DNA from 3 places in the Clostridium sp. HMP27 genome. Region 1 is predicted to be linked to each of the others. Evidence: riboswitches for the same ligand, from Rfam matches in the RefSeq annotation. Region 1 holds a riboswitch; each other region holds the start of a gene.
The links. A riboswitch is a leader RNA that binds a small molecule or an ion and turns the genes downstream of it on or off. The one in region 1 is predicted to bind magnesium.

Region 2: another riboswitch for magnesium. It lies ahead of mgtE (magnesium transporter); the one in region 1 lies ahead of DP68_RS00730 (CBS domain-containing protein).
Region 3: another riboswitch for magnesium. It lies ahead of DP68_RS07270 (Nramp family divalent metal transporter); the one in region 1 lies ahead of DP68_RS00730 (CBS domain-containing protein).

Annotation. Positions count from the first base shown of each region.
Region 1 covers NZ_JMFY01000001.1:148,109-153,526, reverse strand. Annotated here, with positions in the region: gene sleB (spore cortex-lytic enzyme) at 56-793, opposite strand; gene DP68_RS00730 (CBS domain-containing protein) at 886-2,151, opposite strand; M-box (ykoK) riboswitch at 2,361-2,526, opposite strand; gene DP68_RS00725 (YgiQ family radical SAM protein) at 2,870-4,726, shown strand; gene DP68_RS00720 (YegS/Rv2252/BmrU family lipid kinase) at 4,767-5,418, opposite strand, start outside.
Region 2 covers NZ_JMFY01000056.1:2,438-7,855, reverse strand. Annotated here, with positions in the region: gene DP68_RS17840 (LysE family transporter) at 1-217, opposite strand, end outside; gene mgtE (magnesium transporter) at 313-1,656, opposite strand; M-box (ykoK) riboswitch at 1,901-2,062, opposite strand; partial or broken gene DP68_RS17830 (2-isopropylmalate synthase) at 2,459-3,520, shown strand; gene DP68_RS17825 (HEAT repeat domain-containing protein) at 3,706-4,275, opposite strand; gene DP68_RS17820 (hypothetical protein) at 4,437-4,760, opposite strand; gene DP68_RS17815 (hypothetical protein) at 4,907-5,290, opposite strand; gene DP68_RS17810 (hypothetical protein) at 5,294-5,418, opposite strand, start outside.
Region 3 covers NZ_JMFY01000015.1:4,972-10,389, forward strand. Annotated here, with positions in the region: gene asrB (anaerobic sulfite reductase subunit AsrB) at 1-424, shown strand, start outside; gene asrC (sulfite reductase subunit C) at 439-1,407, shown strand; gene DP68_RS07265 (hypothetical protein) at 1,556-1,990, shown strand; M-box (ykoK) riboswitch at 2,267-2,432, shown strand; gene DP68_RS07270 (Nramp family divalent metal transporter) at 2,628-3,875, shown strand; gene DP68_RS07275 (CPBP family intramembrane glutamic endopeptidase) at 3,993-4,754, opposite strand; gene DP68_RS07280 (DUF6440 family protein) at 4,788-4,973, opposite strand; gene DP68_RS07285 (voltage-gated chloride channel family protein) at 5,240-5,418, shown strand, end outside.

The sequences.
Region 1 (5,418 bases):
TTTACGACATTTATGGACAATATTAATTCCCAAATATATATATCATCATCAATTTTTATCTACAGAATCTATGCTTTCCTATAATCTTTATTAATGGACGTGACCATATCCATCCGCTAGTTGCTGTAACAGGATTAAAGTAGTATACTGCTCCACCTGAAGGATCCCATCCATTTAATGCATCTATAGCAGCATTTATTGAACTTTGCTGCATTTGTGCATTTATTTGGCCATCAACTATAGCTGTAAATGCTCCCGGTTGATAAATAACCCCCGCTATGGTTGATGGGAATCTCGAATCCCTTGTTCTATTTAAAACTACCGCTCCTACAGCTACTTGCCCTTCATAAGGTTCTCCTCTTGCTTCTCCATTTATAAGTCTTGCTAAAAGCTGCACATCTTGATTATTGGTAGTATTTGTTGGTGGTTTTGGATCATTTCCATTGCTGCCCTGTGATGATGTGTTACTTTGTGAAGTTATATATATACCTAGAGCCTTTAAAGTAGCATCACCTACCACTCCATCAACCTTAAGCCCATTCTTTTCTTGAAACTTCTTAACCGCAGTATAGGTTCCATATCCATATATTCCATCTACTGTACCATCATAATACTGCCAATTTTTTAACTTTTGTTGAATTTGGGAAACTCTATCTCCTTTTGAACCATAATAATATGTAATTACATCTAATGCCTTATTATAAGGTGTGAAATAGATGTATATACTGAAATATGCTATAAGTCCTACCATCATATAAAGTACAATTTTTCTGAAGCTTAAGCACTTCCTCATTACTGCGTCCTCCTTAAAAATTGTGTATATAAATATATTTTCTGCATATTTCCAAAAAAAATACTCATTAAATAGAAAAAAGCAGGCTTAATTTAGCCTGCTTTTTTAAACTTCTTTCTCCAAGTAGGAGCAAATATATCTTCTATTATATCGCTTATTATTATAATTCCACAAAGTTTTTCTTCCTCATCTACTACAGGTAATGCAAGCAAGTCATATTTTATAGACAATTCAACTGCTTCATTAATACTTTCACTATCCTTTATTTTAGCAAAGTCATTAACCATTATATCCGTAAGTTTCCCATCAAGGGGGGAAAGTATTAAATCTGTTAAGGAAACTGCTCCTTTTAACTTTTCATCTTTATCTATAATATATATATAATGCATAACTTCATGATCCGGCTTCATTTCCCTTAAAATTTCTATAGTTTCCTGAACAGTAATATCTATGTTAAACGCTATGAAATCCTTATTCATTATACTTCCTGCAGTTTCATCTTCATAGGTCATGAGTTCCCTGACTTCATCTGCATCTTCCTTTTCTAATGTCAAAAGTATCTTTTCTGCTGTTTCTTCATCTACCTCATCTAAAAGATCTGCAATTTCATCATTTGGCATACTATCTAGTACCTCAGCTCTTTTTGTTTGACTCAAATTTTCTAAGATATTAGCCTGAATCTCTGGTTCAATTTCTTCTAATATATTTGCAGCTAAGCCTTCATCAAAACTTTCAAAAACCAAGCTTCTATACTTTGTGTCCATTTCTTCTAAGATATCTGCTAAATCTGCAGGATGAAGCTTTGATAGTTTTTTATATGGTACTGATAGCTTAAGGTTATTATTTATCATCTCTAGGGACTCCACATTATCCCACATAATAATACTATCTCCGGGCCTCCTATGAAAAAAATTATATGCTTTTTTTGCAATTACCTCCATATTAAGCCTTCTAGCTAGCGCAAGTATTCCTGTGTCTACTGCAATTACCCTATATTCACCTGCAATTTCTGCCATTCTAAGGTCATTAACTCTTACTACCTTTTTCCCATTTATATCTACTATCTGCTTATCTAAAAGATGCCTAGATAAGAGATACGAGTATGCTCTAGGAATTATTTCTCTGGCACCCTTTACTTTGGTTATCATTTTGCCATGATCATCTTCAATAAACTGAATTAATTTAAACTCATAATTGAAGATCTCCCCATCCTTTTTAATTTTATAGCCGATTGCCCTTGGCATACCATCTTCTGTGGTAACATAAATGTCCCATAGCTTCCCAATGTTATCTCCAAATTCATCATATACTTTTCTATAGAGAATTTTACTCAAGAAGAAACTTTCTACCCTTTTCATAATATTCCTCCTTCCTATGCAGAGGAATACCGTATTAGTATAAAGAGCCCTTCTTAAATCACCTTATAATATAGAAGCACGCCTCTGCATAGCACATATTAAATTCTTTTAAGTTTGTCCGACCACTACGAGGGCCACTTTCCATTTAAATTCACCACCTGATTACTTAATCAAAAAACAAAAAGAGCGCAAAGGCTCCCTAAAACAAACAAAAATAATTTTCGTTGAGTTTTAGCACTATATAGCATGAGGACAAAGTCCAGCTACGTTAAATAAAACCTTAATTCGGTAGTACTTGTTGACCCATTGGCATCTCTCGATGTTTCCGGGCAGCAGCGTATCTCTATATAGGAGCCTCACCTAACCTTAAATTTTAAATTTTATTATACTATTATTATATTACTAAATAAAGAATTTGCAACCATAAAATTTGATATTTCTTTAAATCTCCTTAATAAATAGCTTCACATACATTTGGATTAAAAAATCTACAGTTTTTATCTATTATTTACTGTTTCCTATGAATTATGTACTCAATTTATTAAGAAAATATACTTTTTTACAAATAATTCATTAGAATTCTTACCCCTTGTAAATTTCTAGATATTTCTTAAAATATGTTTACTACCTAACAAAATAGATTATAATAGTATAATTAGAAGGCTTTATAATATGTACACAATAAACTATAAAATTAGAATAGGAGTTTATTATAAATATGAATTTAAATAAAAATTTTTTACCTGTAAATAAACAGGATTTAAAACAACGAGGCATAAGTCAGCTTGACTTTGTACTTATAACAGGCGACGCTTATGTTGACCACCCATCCTTTGGCTCTGCTATAATAAGTAGAGTCTTAGAAAGCCAGGGATATACGGTAGGCATAATCGCTCAACCTGACTGGAAAAGCGCTGAGAGTTTTAAAGCTTTAGGAAAACCTAAATATGCCTTTTTAATAAATTCAGGGAATATCGATTCCATGGTTAATCATTATACTGTTTCTAAAAAAAGACGCCATGATGATTTATATTCTCCAGGCGGCAAATCAGGCTATAGGCCAGACAGGGCTGTAATAGTATACTCCAATCGTGCTCGTGAAGCATACAAGGATGTTCCTATTATAATAGGAGGAATCGAAGGTAGCCTTAGAAGATTTGCACATTATGATTATTGGGATGATAAAATACGAAGAAGCATTTTATTAGATTCTAAAGCTGATTTATTAATATACGGCATGGGAGAAAAAATCATTATTCAAGTTGCAGATCTTTTAAAATACGGAATGGATATATCTAAAATAAATAATGTTTTAGGTACTGTATATTCTACAAAAGATATAAGTTATTTAAATGACTTTGTGGAAATCCCTTCATTTGAAGAGTGCGTAGAAGATAAAAAATCCTATGCCGAGAGCTTTAAGCTTTCGTACTATGAACAAGATGCCATTCGAGGAAAAACTGTAGTACAAAAACACGGCGATCAATATATAGTTCAAAATCCACCGCAAGTTCCTTTGACAGAAAGGGAAATGGATGAGGTTTATAACCTTCCATTTACCAGAACCTATCATCCAATGTATGAAAAAGATGGTGGAATTCCTGCCATAACAGAAGTTAAGTTTTCCATTACAAGTCATAGAGGATGCTTTGGTTCTTGCTCATTTTGTGCTTTAACCTTTCATCAAGGAAGGGTTATTCAAAACAGAAGCCAAGACTCTATAGTAGATGAAGCAACACTTTTAACTACTCTTCCTGACTTTAAAGGTTATATTCATGATATAGGTGGCCCTACAGCTAATTTTAGACACAGAGCTTGCAAAATTCAAGAAACTAAAGGTACTTGTAAAGATAGACAATGTATGTTTCCAACTCCGTGCAAAAATTTAATTGTAGATCATAGTGAATATCTAGGTCTTTTAAGAAGAGTAAGATCTCTACCCAATGTTAAAAAGGTGTTCATTCGTTCAGGTATTAGATTTGATTATTTAATGCTTGATAAAAAGGATGATTTTTTTAAAGACTTATGTAAACATCATGTAAGCGGGCAGCTAAAGGTTGCTCCTGAACATATAAGTAACAAAGTATTAAAATATATGGGAAAACCTAATAATGATGTATACGAAAAGTTTATAAATAAATATAAATCTATAAATAAAAATTTAGATAAAAAACAATATTTGGTCCCTTACCTGATGTCTAGCCATCCTGGTAGTGACTTAAATGCAGCAGTTGAACTTTCACAATATATAAAGCAAATGGGATACATTCCTGAGCAAGTGCAGGATTTTTACCCTACCCCTGGCAGTCTCTCAACTACTATATATTATACTGGAATAAATCCCCTCACAGGAGAAAAAGTATATACGCCTAAAACTCAAAAGGAAAAAAATATGCAAAGGGCTTTGCTTCAATTTAAAATACCTAAAAATTATAATACAGTTAAAGATGCCCTTATAGCATGCAATCGTGAAGACCTTATTGGAAAAGGCGCTCATTGCCTTATTGGAGATAAAGAGCCTAAAAACTCATCAAATAAACAGAATAGCAAAAATAAGAAATCAAAAAAACGCTAAAAATAAATGGATGCAGAATTTTTATTCTGTATCCATTTTATTATTTTAATCTTGCCCTTATAAGTCCAGGTCTTTTTAAGCTATGTTTTTCTTGATTTATATCAATGCCAAGCATTTGAATGCCTTCTTTTATACATTCAATTGTAAGAGGAAAATCTGGCCCTCTTTCTCCATCTATATCTGTAACAATATTTTCTTCTGTTTCTACCTGTAAATTACCTGTCTTAAAATACAATATACTTGTAGTATCTTCTAAGTGATCCCCTCTTATCATTTTTATAAACAGAGGTATCATATCTCTAATAGTTGCTGCCTTAATTATAATAACATCTAATAGGCCATCGTCCGTCTGAGCTTTATATGCTAATTTTAAATTTCCAGCTGTTTGTCCATTGAACACTAACATTAAATACATATCACCATCATAAGTTATTTCTTCCGAGGTTACTTTAACCCTTAGCTTTCTAAAATTAGGTATTTGTTCTATCCCTTTTACATAGTAAGCGAGCTTACCTAAGCTATTTTTTAAATTCACATCTGTTTTTTGAGATATATCTGTAAATAAACCCGTACTTGCTACATTCAAAAAATACTTATCATTAACTTTCCCTAAATCTACACCCTTAGGTTTACTATTTAAAATTTGAATGCAAGCTTCTTCTACATCTTGAGGTATGCCTAAATACTTAGCA
Region 2 (5,418 bases), on a different contig from region 1:
TTTGATGCTTACGTTTAACTATAAAATCATCCACAAAACTAATTCCAAATATTGCAGCTGAAGAATAAATCAAATCAGATACAGCTGCACCTACTCCCGAAAAAAAGCCGACTTTCCAACCTCGGTTTATAGTTCTCTGTAGAGCTATAATTCCAAGAGGTCCTATCGGAAATACAACAATCATTCCAATAATGATTCCTTTTATAATAATCATCATATTTAAAAATTCTCCCACCCAATTATCTTAAATTGATTATAAATTTATATTTCTAGTTGCACAGTATCTTAAAATAATTATATTATGATATATATTCACATTAAAAGAGGTAAGAACATTTTTGATAATCCTAAAAAAATAAAAAATCCAAAAACATCCGTTGCCGTTGTTAAAAATATAGCTGAAGCTAGCGCTGGATCTATATTAAATACCTTTAGCAGTAAGGGTATTAAAAATCCAAAAAATCCTGCTATCATTAGATTTCCAATCATGGCGGCAAAAATAATTAATCCAAGATAAGGGTTATTATACTTCATATAAAGTATAATACCTGTTAAAATCCCCGTAGCTGCACCATTTATTACCCCTAGAGTAACTTCTTTAAATACCAACTTCCAATTCTTTTTAAGGCTGAGTTCTCCAAGGGCAATACCTCTAATCGCAACAGATAAGGTTTGAGTACCTGCATTTCCTCCCATGCCAGCAACAATAGGCATAGCCGCAGCTAAAGCTACTACCTGGGCTATAACGTCTTCGAACAGACCTACGGTAAATGATGCTAAGAAAGCGGTTCCCAAGTTTATAAATAGCCAAGGCAGCCTCTTTGTAATAGAAGTTTTAAGTGTACTATTTGCTCTCTCTTCCTTACTTACACCACCTAACCTTAACATATCCTCTGTTTGTTCTTCAACAATAACATCAATTATATCATCTACTGTAATAATTCCTAAAAGACAGTTATTATGATTAATAACTGGAATAGCCTTCAAATCATATTTGGAAACAAGCAAAGATACCTTTTCTTGGTCAACTTCAGGGGTAACATAAATTACATTATCCTCCATAATATCAATTAATCTTTTATCTTCAGATGCCAATAATATATCTCGTAAGTCTGCTGTTCCAATCAACTTTTTGTTTTTATCTAGTACAAATATAATTTCGATTACTTCTGTTTCAGGACCAATTTCTCTAATTTTTTTCAAGGCTTCTTCTATGGTTAAATCGCTTTTTAGTGCAATATATTCAGTTGTCATAATACCACCAGCACTATCTTCGTCATATCCTAGCAGTTCTTGGAGCTGTTTAGTATCATTTTTCTTCATCATTTTCAGCAAACTTTTTCTAGTTTTAATTGGAAGGTTTCCTAAAATATCTGCAATATCGTCATTGGACATATAAGAAAATAAATCTATTATATCTTGAAAATCAAGCAGTTTAATAATTCTAACTTGTAATTGATGGCTGGATTGCTCTATAATTTGAGCCATCAGCTCATTATGCATTAATTCGTAAAATCTTAACAAACTTTCATCGCTAAAATCTTCTAAAAGCAGTGCAATATCTATAGGATACATATTATCAATAATTTCATATATTTTATTCTTATCATTCTGTAATAAGCTATTTATCAATTCACTTTGCTTTTCTTGAAACATATTTCTTCACCTCGTGGAGTTTTAGTCGTATTTATATTAAATTTGAATTTCTTAAAATATGATCTCCTGGTGAAGAGATATTAGTACAAATAATTACGTTAAGTAAGAAGAATAGAAGATAAACTCTACATAACTAAATGCATTATTAATCTCTCCATCCATACTACTATCGCCATCTTCCATTCTTCCCACCTCCTAAAACAAAAAACCTCCATCACAACTTGAATATGATGAAGGTATTATCTACAATACTTTCTCGTTCAAGTTTTAGCTCTACCAGGCAGTGAAATTGCATTAGATCAAGCCTTCTTTGTTCGGCAAAATCTGTTGACCAGTGCAGAATGTTTCCATTCTTTTACGGCAGCAACCCATATCCTTATAGTAGCCTCACCTACCGAGGATTATTTAATTTTAATAAAAGTATATTCTTTTTATATATCAATGTCAACGTTTTAAAAATTATAATCAGATTGGATTTTGTTACAAAATCCAATTTTTATAATAAACAATATTATTTCGTATTGTAAACGAATTACATGAATGATTATTTAGCTAAAATTGCAATTTTTCAGAAAATTACCTCTTTGTCAATGTAAAATAAAAGTGCTAAAATATAGAAAACAAGCAGTTAAAGAGCTTGATTCTATTGAGTTTTTAGTATCGCCAGTACAAAATTACCATATAAAAAATAACTGTAAACAAAAGGCCTACCCCTGAATATATATGAAATATAGAAACTAAATTCATTCAATATTCTAATTGAAATAATAAGCCAACACCTTGGCTATAAGGAGGTTTTGAGATGATGAATGATATGGTAAAATCCAATTACAATTATTACCCTCAAGATGTATCTATGGGGAATCTCTACAAGGATGTCTTTCCTTATTTTAAAATTCCGAAGGTAAGTTTCAATAACTCACAAGTGCCTATGGATTTACCAGAAGACATATGGATTACGGATACTACCTTTAGAGACGGGCAGCAATCAATGCCTCCATATACTGCAGAACAGATGGTGCGAATTTTCGATTATCTTCACGACCTAGATAATAACTCAGGAGTAATTAAGCAGACAGAATTCTTTTTATATACAGAAAAAGATAGAAGGTCTGCACAAACTTGCATTGAAAGAGGATATGAATTCCCAGAGGTTACATCCTGGATAAGAGCCGATAAAGATGATATTAAATTAGTAAAGGAAATGGACATTAAAGAAACTGGAATCCTTATGTCCTGCTCTGATTATCATATATTTAAAAAATTAAATAAAACAAGGGAAGAAACTATGGATATGTACCTATCTGTAGTCATAGAAGCACTAAATCATGGTATTCGTCCTAGATGCCATTTAGAGGATATAACTATGGCTGATTTTTATGGATTTGTGTTGCCACTAGTGGATAAATTAATGGGTTTTTCAAAGGAAACTGATATTCCTATAAAGATAAGAGTTTGCGACACCTTAGGACTTGGTGTCTCATATAATAAAGCTTCACTTCCAAGAAGCGTACAGGGACTTATTCATGGTCTTAGATATTATTGTAATGTTCCATCAGAAATGATAGAATGGCACGGCCATAATGATTTTTATGCAGCTGTAAGTAACGCAACCACAGCTTGGCTTTATGGAGCATCTGCTATAAACACTTCCCTTCTAGGAATAGGCGAAAGAACTGGAATTTCTCCATTAGAAGCTATGCTGATTGAATACGCAGGGCTGAAGGGCACAACAAAAAATATGAATATGGAAGTTATAACAGAGCTTATTGAATACTTCCAAAGAGAAATTGACTATCATGTACCTGACAAAACTCCTTTTGTAGGAAGCCATTTTAATATAACAAGAGAGGATATTAACTCAAAATTATACCCTGACTATGAGCTGCCTGCAATTTAACTTGAAAAAATAAGAAGGTGTCTAAAATAATCACAAAATTATTTTTAGACACCCCTTTCATAATGTTAAGCTCCCTTTAATCAATTGTGCTCTCCTATCCCCTCATAAAGATAGCTTGCAAATTTATCTGTTTTTATCCATAGCTTCTCCTATTTCTTTAACGACTCTAAAATATCTATTGCTTCCAAAAGAAACTCAATTTTTTCTTCTTGTCTTTTAATATCTTTATTAATTTTTTTAGTACATTCATCAATTACTTCATGTTCAATATTTATATCAATAGCTTCTAGTAAGCTTAATGATTGCCTGCTTTCCTCAAAATTGCCACTGATTATAAGATTAGTGAGCAGCTCAATATATGGCGAATAATCAAAAAATCCTAATGCATATAACAAAGTTCCTCTTTTGCCTATAGTTTTGGGATCATTCAAAGCGTTTATTATAGGTTTAAGTGCGGATTGATCACCTATATCTGCTAAAGCTATAGCAATAGTATTTCTTAATTTATGATTATTTGTATCTTCAAAACATTTTATTAAGTATGGTAATGATTCGTAAAACTTATTTTCACCAAACTCCTCAATAATTCTTATCGCATTATCTATATTATTGTTTTTTAGTTCCTGTCTTAAAATATCTACGTCCATAATATCTCCTTTACCCGTCTGTTGGGTTACTAATGGAATATTAATAATTAAAGCCCCCTTCTGATGTTTCATTATCCTCTATATCTCTTCCACATCATTAGGTTCTAATTTATATTAACATTTTCAGCTGCATATATTAAGGAGTAAATATTTCCCATATGGGCATGAATTTTGTTAGCTTAAGCAAAAATAAACCAATAGAACTCTATTGGTTACCTATAACTGTTTATTTGCTAATTAATAATTTTTAGTACTTCTTCATCAATAAAAATTTCATTATTATCTTTACATTTTTCTATAATTACTCCAAGTAATTTCTTATAATCCTTAATAAGCGATGATATTACAATAGGTTCACTAAATTTGTTTGATATAATTAATATGTTCTTTAAAATCCCTATACTTTCAGATGATAGAATAATCTGGTTTATATCCTCCCATAACAAGCGTTTTGTTATTTTTATTTCCTTTATTATTATGCAATTGTTTTCCACCTTCCAATAAGCTCTAGGCAATAAAATTAGTGCTACTAATTCTGCAAAGATACCAAATATCATTACTAACTTTCCCCAAAAGACGGATTCAATATATATTGTTAGAACTGCGAGATTTAATATGATAATACTTATAAAATATATAGATTTTCTATATTTAAAAATCACCGTTACTCACCTCTTCGTTTGCTATAATCCATATGTCCAAACTATTTAGTATTCTTTTCAAGTATTTGCTTTAAAATTATTATAAGTGCTCCAAAAATAATAAAACTTACTACCAAGAATATCTTTACAGGCTCTTTATAGTGCAAAAACATATTAGGATAATACCTTGATGTCACTTCTCCAAAAATTACACCACTACTAATAACTATTGCAAATAGAATAAAAAGCAAATTATAAACTTTTCTAAAACCTGTTTCTTTTTTCTTAATTATTCTAATTATAAATACAGTTGGGATACTTATAAATAGTACTAAGGTAATACTAATAGGTATATTATCTATTCCTATTGAATTTAATATAGCTCTAGTTAAAATATATGCTGCTAGTCCAGTAACACTAAACTTAATATTGTTTTTTTTCTGCACTTATTAATTACCCCCATCTTTAATTTCTTCAATAGCAACTTGTAAAGCATAAATAATTTGTTGAGCTTCATTAGCATCAAACCATAACACGGCATCTCCATTATTTCTCTGTGCAATAGATAATCCAA
Region 3 (5,418 bases), on a different contig from region 1:
TCACAAAAACAGAGAAGAATGTGGAAACTTTAGCTTAATAGCAGGATTTAAAAATGTAGATAGCGTGCTATTTAAAGATGACATAGAAGCATGGAAAAGTAACATAGATGTAACAATTACTGTGGACTCTGCAGAAGAAGGATATAAAGGTAACGTTGGACTTGTTACAAAATATATACCACTTTTAAATTTAAAAGATAAAGAAAATGCTCAGTTTATAGTTGTAGGACCACCTGTAATGATGAAGTTTGCAGTGGCAGAGGTTTTAAAACTTGGAACAGAAGAAAAGAATATCTGGATTTCTCAGGAAAGAAAGATGTGCTGTGGACTTGGAAAATGCGGACATTGTAAAATTGGAGAAACATATATTTGTTTAGATGGCCCTGTATTTAATTATACAGAAGGTAAAAAGCTTATAGATTAGGAGGGAGATTAACTATGGATATAAATACTAAAGCTTTAAAGAAAAACGCCTTTAGAGTAACTAAAGAAAGAAATAAGACAGCTTTAAGAGTGAGAGTACCAGGGGGACATCTTCCTTCAAAGGTTTTACCTGTAATATATGAAATAGCTGAAAAGTACGGAAATGGAAATGTACATGTGACTATTAGACAGGGTTTTGAAATACCAGGAATTGATTTTGATAAGATGGACGAGGTAAATAAATTAATTCAACCTGTAATAGATGAACTTCAGATAAATCAAAATGATAAAGAAAAGGGATATTCAGCTGCAGGTACTAGAAATGTATCAGCTTGCGTAGGAAACAAGGTATGTCCTTTTGCAAATTATGATACTTCAAAGTTTGCAGCAAAAATAGAAAAGGCAATATTCCCAAATGATTATCATGTTAAAATTGCATTAACAGGATGTCCGAATGATTGTATAAAAGCAAGAATGCAGGACTTTGGAATAATGGGTATGACAATGCCTCAGTATGATGCTCACAGATGTATATCCTGCGGTCGTTGCGTAACTAATTGCAAAAAGAGAGTAACAGGAGCTTTAAAACTTGAAAACTTTAAGGTAGAAAGAGATCACGAAAAGTGTTTGGGCTGCGGCGAATGCGTAGTAAAATGCCCAAATAATGCTTGGACAAGAAGTGATGAAAAATATTACAAGCTTGCTATCATGGGTAGAACAGGAAAGAAAAATCCACGTCTTGCAGAGGATTTTATAAAATGGGTAGATGAAGAAAGCATAATAAAAATAATATTAAATACTTATGATTATATTAATGAATATATAGATAAAGATGCTCCAGAAGGAAAAGAGCATATAGGTTACATCGTAGATAGAACAGGTTATGAAGAGTTTAAGAAATGGGCTCTTAAAGATGTAAAATTACCAGAAATTGCAGAAGTTGCAGATAATATTTACTGGAGCGGAATTAAGTACGCTAAATAGGAGAGTGCCACCCACATGACAAGTGGCAAGTTTAATCAACTTGCCACTTGTCATGTGGGTGGCACTTTGATTAAAAAAATTTACTAGAAGCTATGAGAACAATATTTTTTAATTAATTTTAGGGTACACTAATCTTGAGGTGATTGGGATGAAGGTAATTAAAAAAATCATAGCAATTTTAGCTATTTTATTTATATTTCCGGCAAGTATTTATGCAAAGGATTATAACAATATAGAAATTTATGATATAAAAAAAGATCAACTGATAAAAACAGTTCATTCTAATAGTGAAATTGAAAATTTGGTAATAAGCTATCTTCAAGGAATAGATGGAATATATGCAAAGCTTAATCCCATACCAAAAGAAGGATATGCAATTAAAGTTTCTTTAGAATCACCGTTAGTATTACAAAATGAATGGATAAATAATATAGTAGACCAAGCAATTATAGTACTTCCCAAAGAAGAAGGACCTAAGTCATTTTTTATTATTTTTGAAAAAGAAGATAAGTTGATGTGCTTTACGTTTAAGGGAGATGTAGAAGTATTGTTAGAAAAATTACAATTTAAGGTAGTTCAATAAAAATTTTTATATATTATACCAGAATCAATAAATTGATAACTATTTGTAAAAAAATTATAAGATATACATAAACACAGAGGCAAAGGTATCTAATAGCCATTTTAATGATGCACATAAAGGAATATCATCTCATAATATAAAGAGTGTAGAAGTTAGTTTTTTAGTTCAAAAAATAAATCCTACAGAAAGTACAGTAGGAAATATTGATTAAATAATATTGACAAGTGCTATAAAAAGAATTATTTTAAATAAGGTATAAATTAATCTTTTAACTTAATAGTATATTGTTAGGTGAGGCTCCTATATTAGATATATGCTACTGCCCAAAAATATCGAAAGATGCCAATGGGTCAACAGGTACTGCCGAATTAAGGTTTTACTTAATGTAGCTGGAACTATTCCAAAGCTGTATAGTGCTAAAGCTCAACGAAGGATATAGTTTTCTAGTTGTTGTTTTATAGAGCCTTTTTTGAGGCTCTTTTTATTTTTTATCAGGAGGTGAAATTAATGGAGACAGACCCTAGTTATTTATGGACAAGTAGAATACAACTATTAAAAATTAATAAGTGCAGAGAAGTTCTGCCTCCATTAGTGGAAGTAAAAGAATGTTCTCTCACAAAATAGGGAGGGCAATTTTATGAAGAAAAAGAATAAACTTTTATTTATACTAAGTATTATAGGACCAGGACTTATAACTGTTAATGCTGGTAATGATGCAGGTGGCATAGCCACTTATGCAACTGTAGGTGCTTCCTACGGCTATAAAATGCTATGGGGACTTTTACTAATAACCTTTAGCTTAGCTGTAATTCAAGAAATGAACGCTAGAATGGCTGTAGTTACGGGAAAGGGACTATCAGATTTAATAAGAGAAAATTATGGTGTGCGATGGTCATTATTCGCAATGAGTGTATTATTTATAGCTAACTTTGGAGTATGCGTTGGAGATTTTGCTGGAATTGCTGCAAGTATAGAGCTATTTGGCATCAGCAAATACATTACTGTGCCTATTATGGCAGTTTTAGTATGGTTACTCATAACAAAAGGTTCCTATAAGAAAACAGAAAAGGTTTTTTTAGCATTTACATTTATATTTTTTACTTATATTATAACATGTATAAGGGCTCATCCGAACTGGAGAGAGGTTATGAAAGCAACAGGGACACCTACAATAGATTTTAGTAAAGATTACATTTTAACATTTATAGGAATGATAGGAACAACAATAACACCATATATGCAATTCTTCCTTCAATCCTCAGTGGCAGATAAGGGCATTAGCATAAAGGAATATAAGTACGAAAAATTAGACGTATATTTAGGTGCTCTTTGGGGAGACTTAGTGTCATTTTTCATAATTGTTTGTACAGCGGTAACTCTATATAAGGCTGGTATTAAAATAGATAGTGCAGAGCAAGCTGCTATGGCTCTAAAACCTATTGCGGGTAATTATGCTACAATACTTTTTGCCCTTGGATTATTTGGTGCTTCAGTATTAGCTACAATGGTAATTCCATTATCAACTACCTATGCTATTTGTGAAGCATTTGGACTTGAAAGCGGATTAGATAATTCTTTTAGAGAAGCAAGGGCTTTTTACGGTATATTTACGTTCATGATTATATTTAGCTCTTCTTTAGTACTAATACCTAGATTGTCTCTTGTAGGCATCATGCTCGTTACTCAACAAATTGCAGGTATGTTGTGTCCAGTAATTCTTATATTCATGATATTGTTAGTAAATAATAATGAGATTATGAAGGAATATACAAATAATAAGCTTCAAAATATAATAGTATATATAACAGTAATATTTATTATTACTTTATCTACGGTACTATTTATATATCCGGTATTAGAGAAGTTAATAATATTATGGAGGTAAATTTAGATAGGACGTTATAAACTAATATTAGAATTGTCTAATATGCATAAAGTTATATATTTTTTAAGAGCCTCCTATATCATAGTAGGCTCTTTTTATTCTAATTATTTGAATCTATTATTCCACCCAAATAAGTGGAATTAAGCTAAGTGCTAGTCCAATCCCAAGTATTACACGGATATAAAGTGAAAGCCTTAAGTCATTTCTTTTCCAAACTAAATGTGCAAATGGCCAATAAAAAAGTAAATTACTAAAAAGTTGCCATGGAGCATGAAAATGATATATACAAAATAATATGGCATTTATAATAGGTGAAACAGATTCATACTCTGAAATTCTAGGAAGCAGGTATCCTCTAAAATATAATTCTTCTATCAAGGGTGCAATGATTCCTAACACAATAAAGCAAAGTATAAATGTAACTATTAAAGTAGTGGTAGAGTATTTTGGCGCATTGTATATAATGTCATTTACATTAAACCATTCGGGTAAAAAAGAAAAAATTTTATTTATAATTATTGGATCTATTACAAGTCCTATAAAACCAAGACATACAGCTCCCCAAATTACTAGAGCAGGTATCAATAAAAGATATTCATCCAAAGATAATTTTCTCTTAAAGTCAAACAATTCTTTTAAGGACATTTCTCCATTAATCTGTTCCCCCTGATAAAGTAAGTATCCAAGTTCAAAGGGAAGGGCTGTACAAATCATAGAAAGTATAAAAGCAAACATAGATGGAAATCCATATGCCACTGCAATAGGGGCAGTAAGGCAGTAAAAAGTAAGTGAAAGTAATCCTGGGAATAGGTGCAAAAATATTGATTTTAAAATAGAATGTTGTTCTATAGTTTGATTAGTTAAAGCTTCTTGAGACATAAAATCACTCCTTAAACACTGAAGAAATACTTATTATTTTTCTGCAGGAGAAATTACAGGGTTTCCTTCTCTATCTAAAAGGACAGTAAGTCCACCGGCATATCCATCGTAGGTAAACAAATAGTTTACTCCTGTTTTCTTATCAACGATTATCTTATAGCCCGAGAGTTTTCCCTGTTTGTAAACTACCTGGAACCTATCTTCACCTTTATTAAACATAAAATTCCCCCTTAATTTTATCCTCTATCTATATATACTAATTGACCTATATGTAATATCACTAATAAAAAAATTTCTTTGCATAATTTATTAAGTTATTTATACTAGAATAGTATAATAAAATTATGACATTTTAAGATAATGTTGAAATCTCAATCAATGGAGGAAGGAAGAAAGTTTTGAATGAGTTTAAAAATAAAGTTCTAAACCTGGCACAAGGGAAAGAGCATGCAGCTCTTACGTTGAATTTCATAAAGTGGATAGCTATGGGGAGCGTAGTAGGGCTTGTAGTGGGGCCATTGTCTGTATTATTTCTATGGAGCTTAGAGTTTGCCACAGATAAAAGAGGTGAGTATCCATGGCTTTTATATCTGCTGCCTATTGGAGGAGCATTAGTAAGCTTTATATATATAAGGTTTGGAAAAACGTCTTCACAAGGCAATAA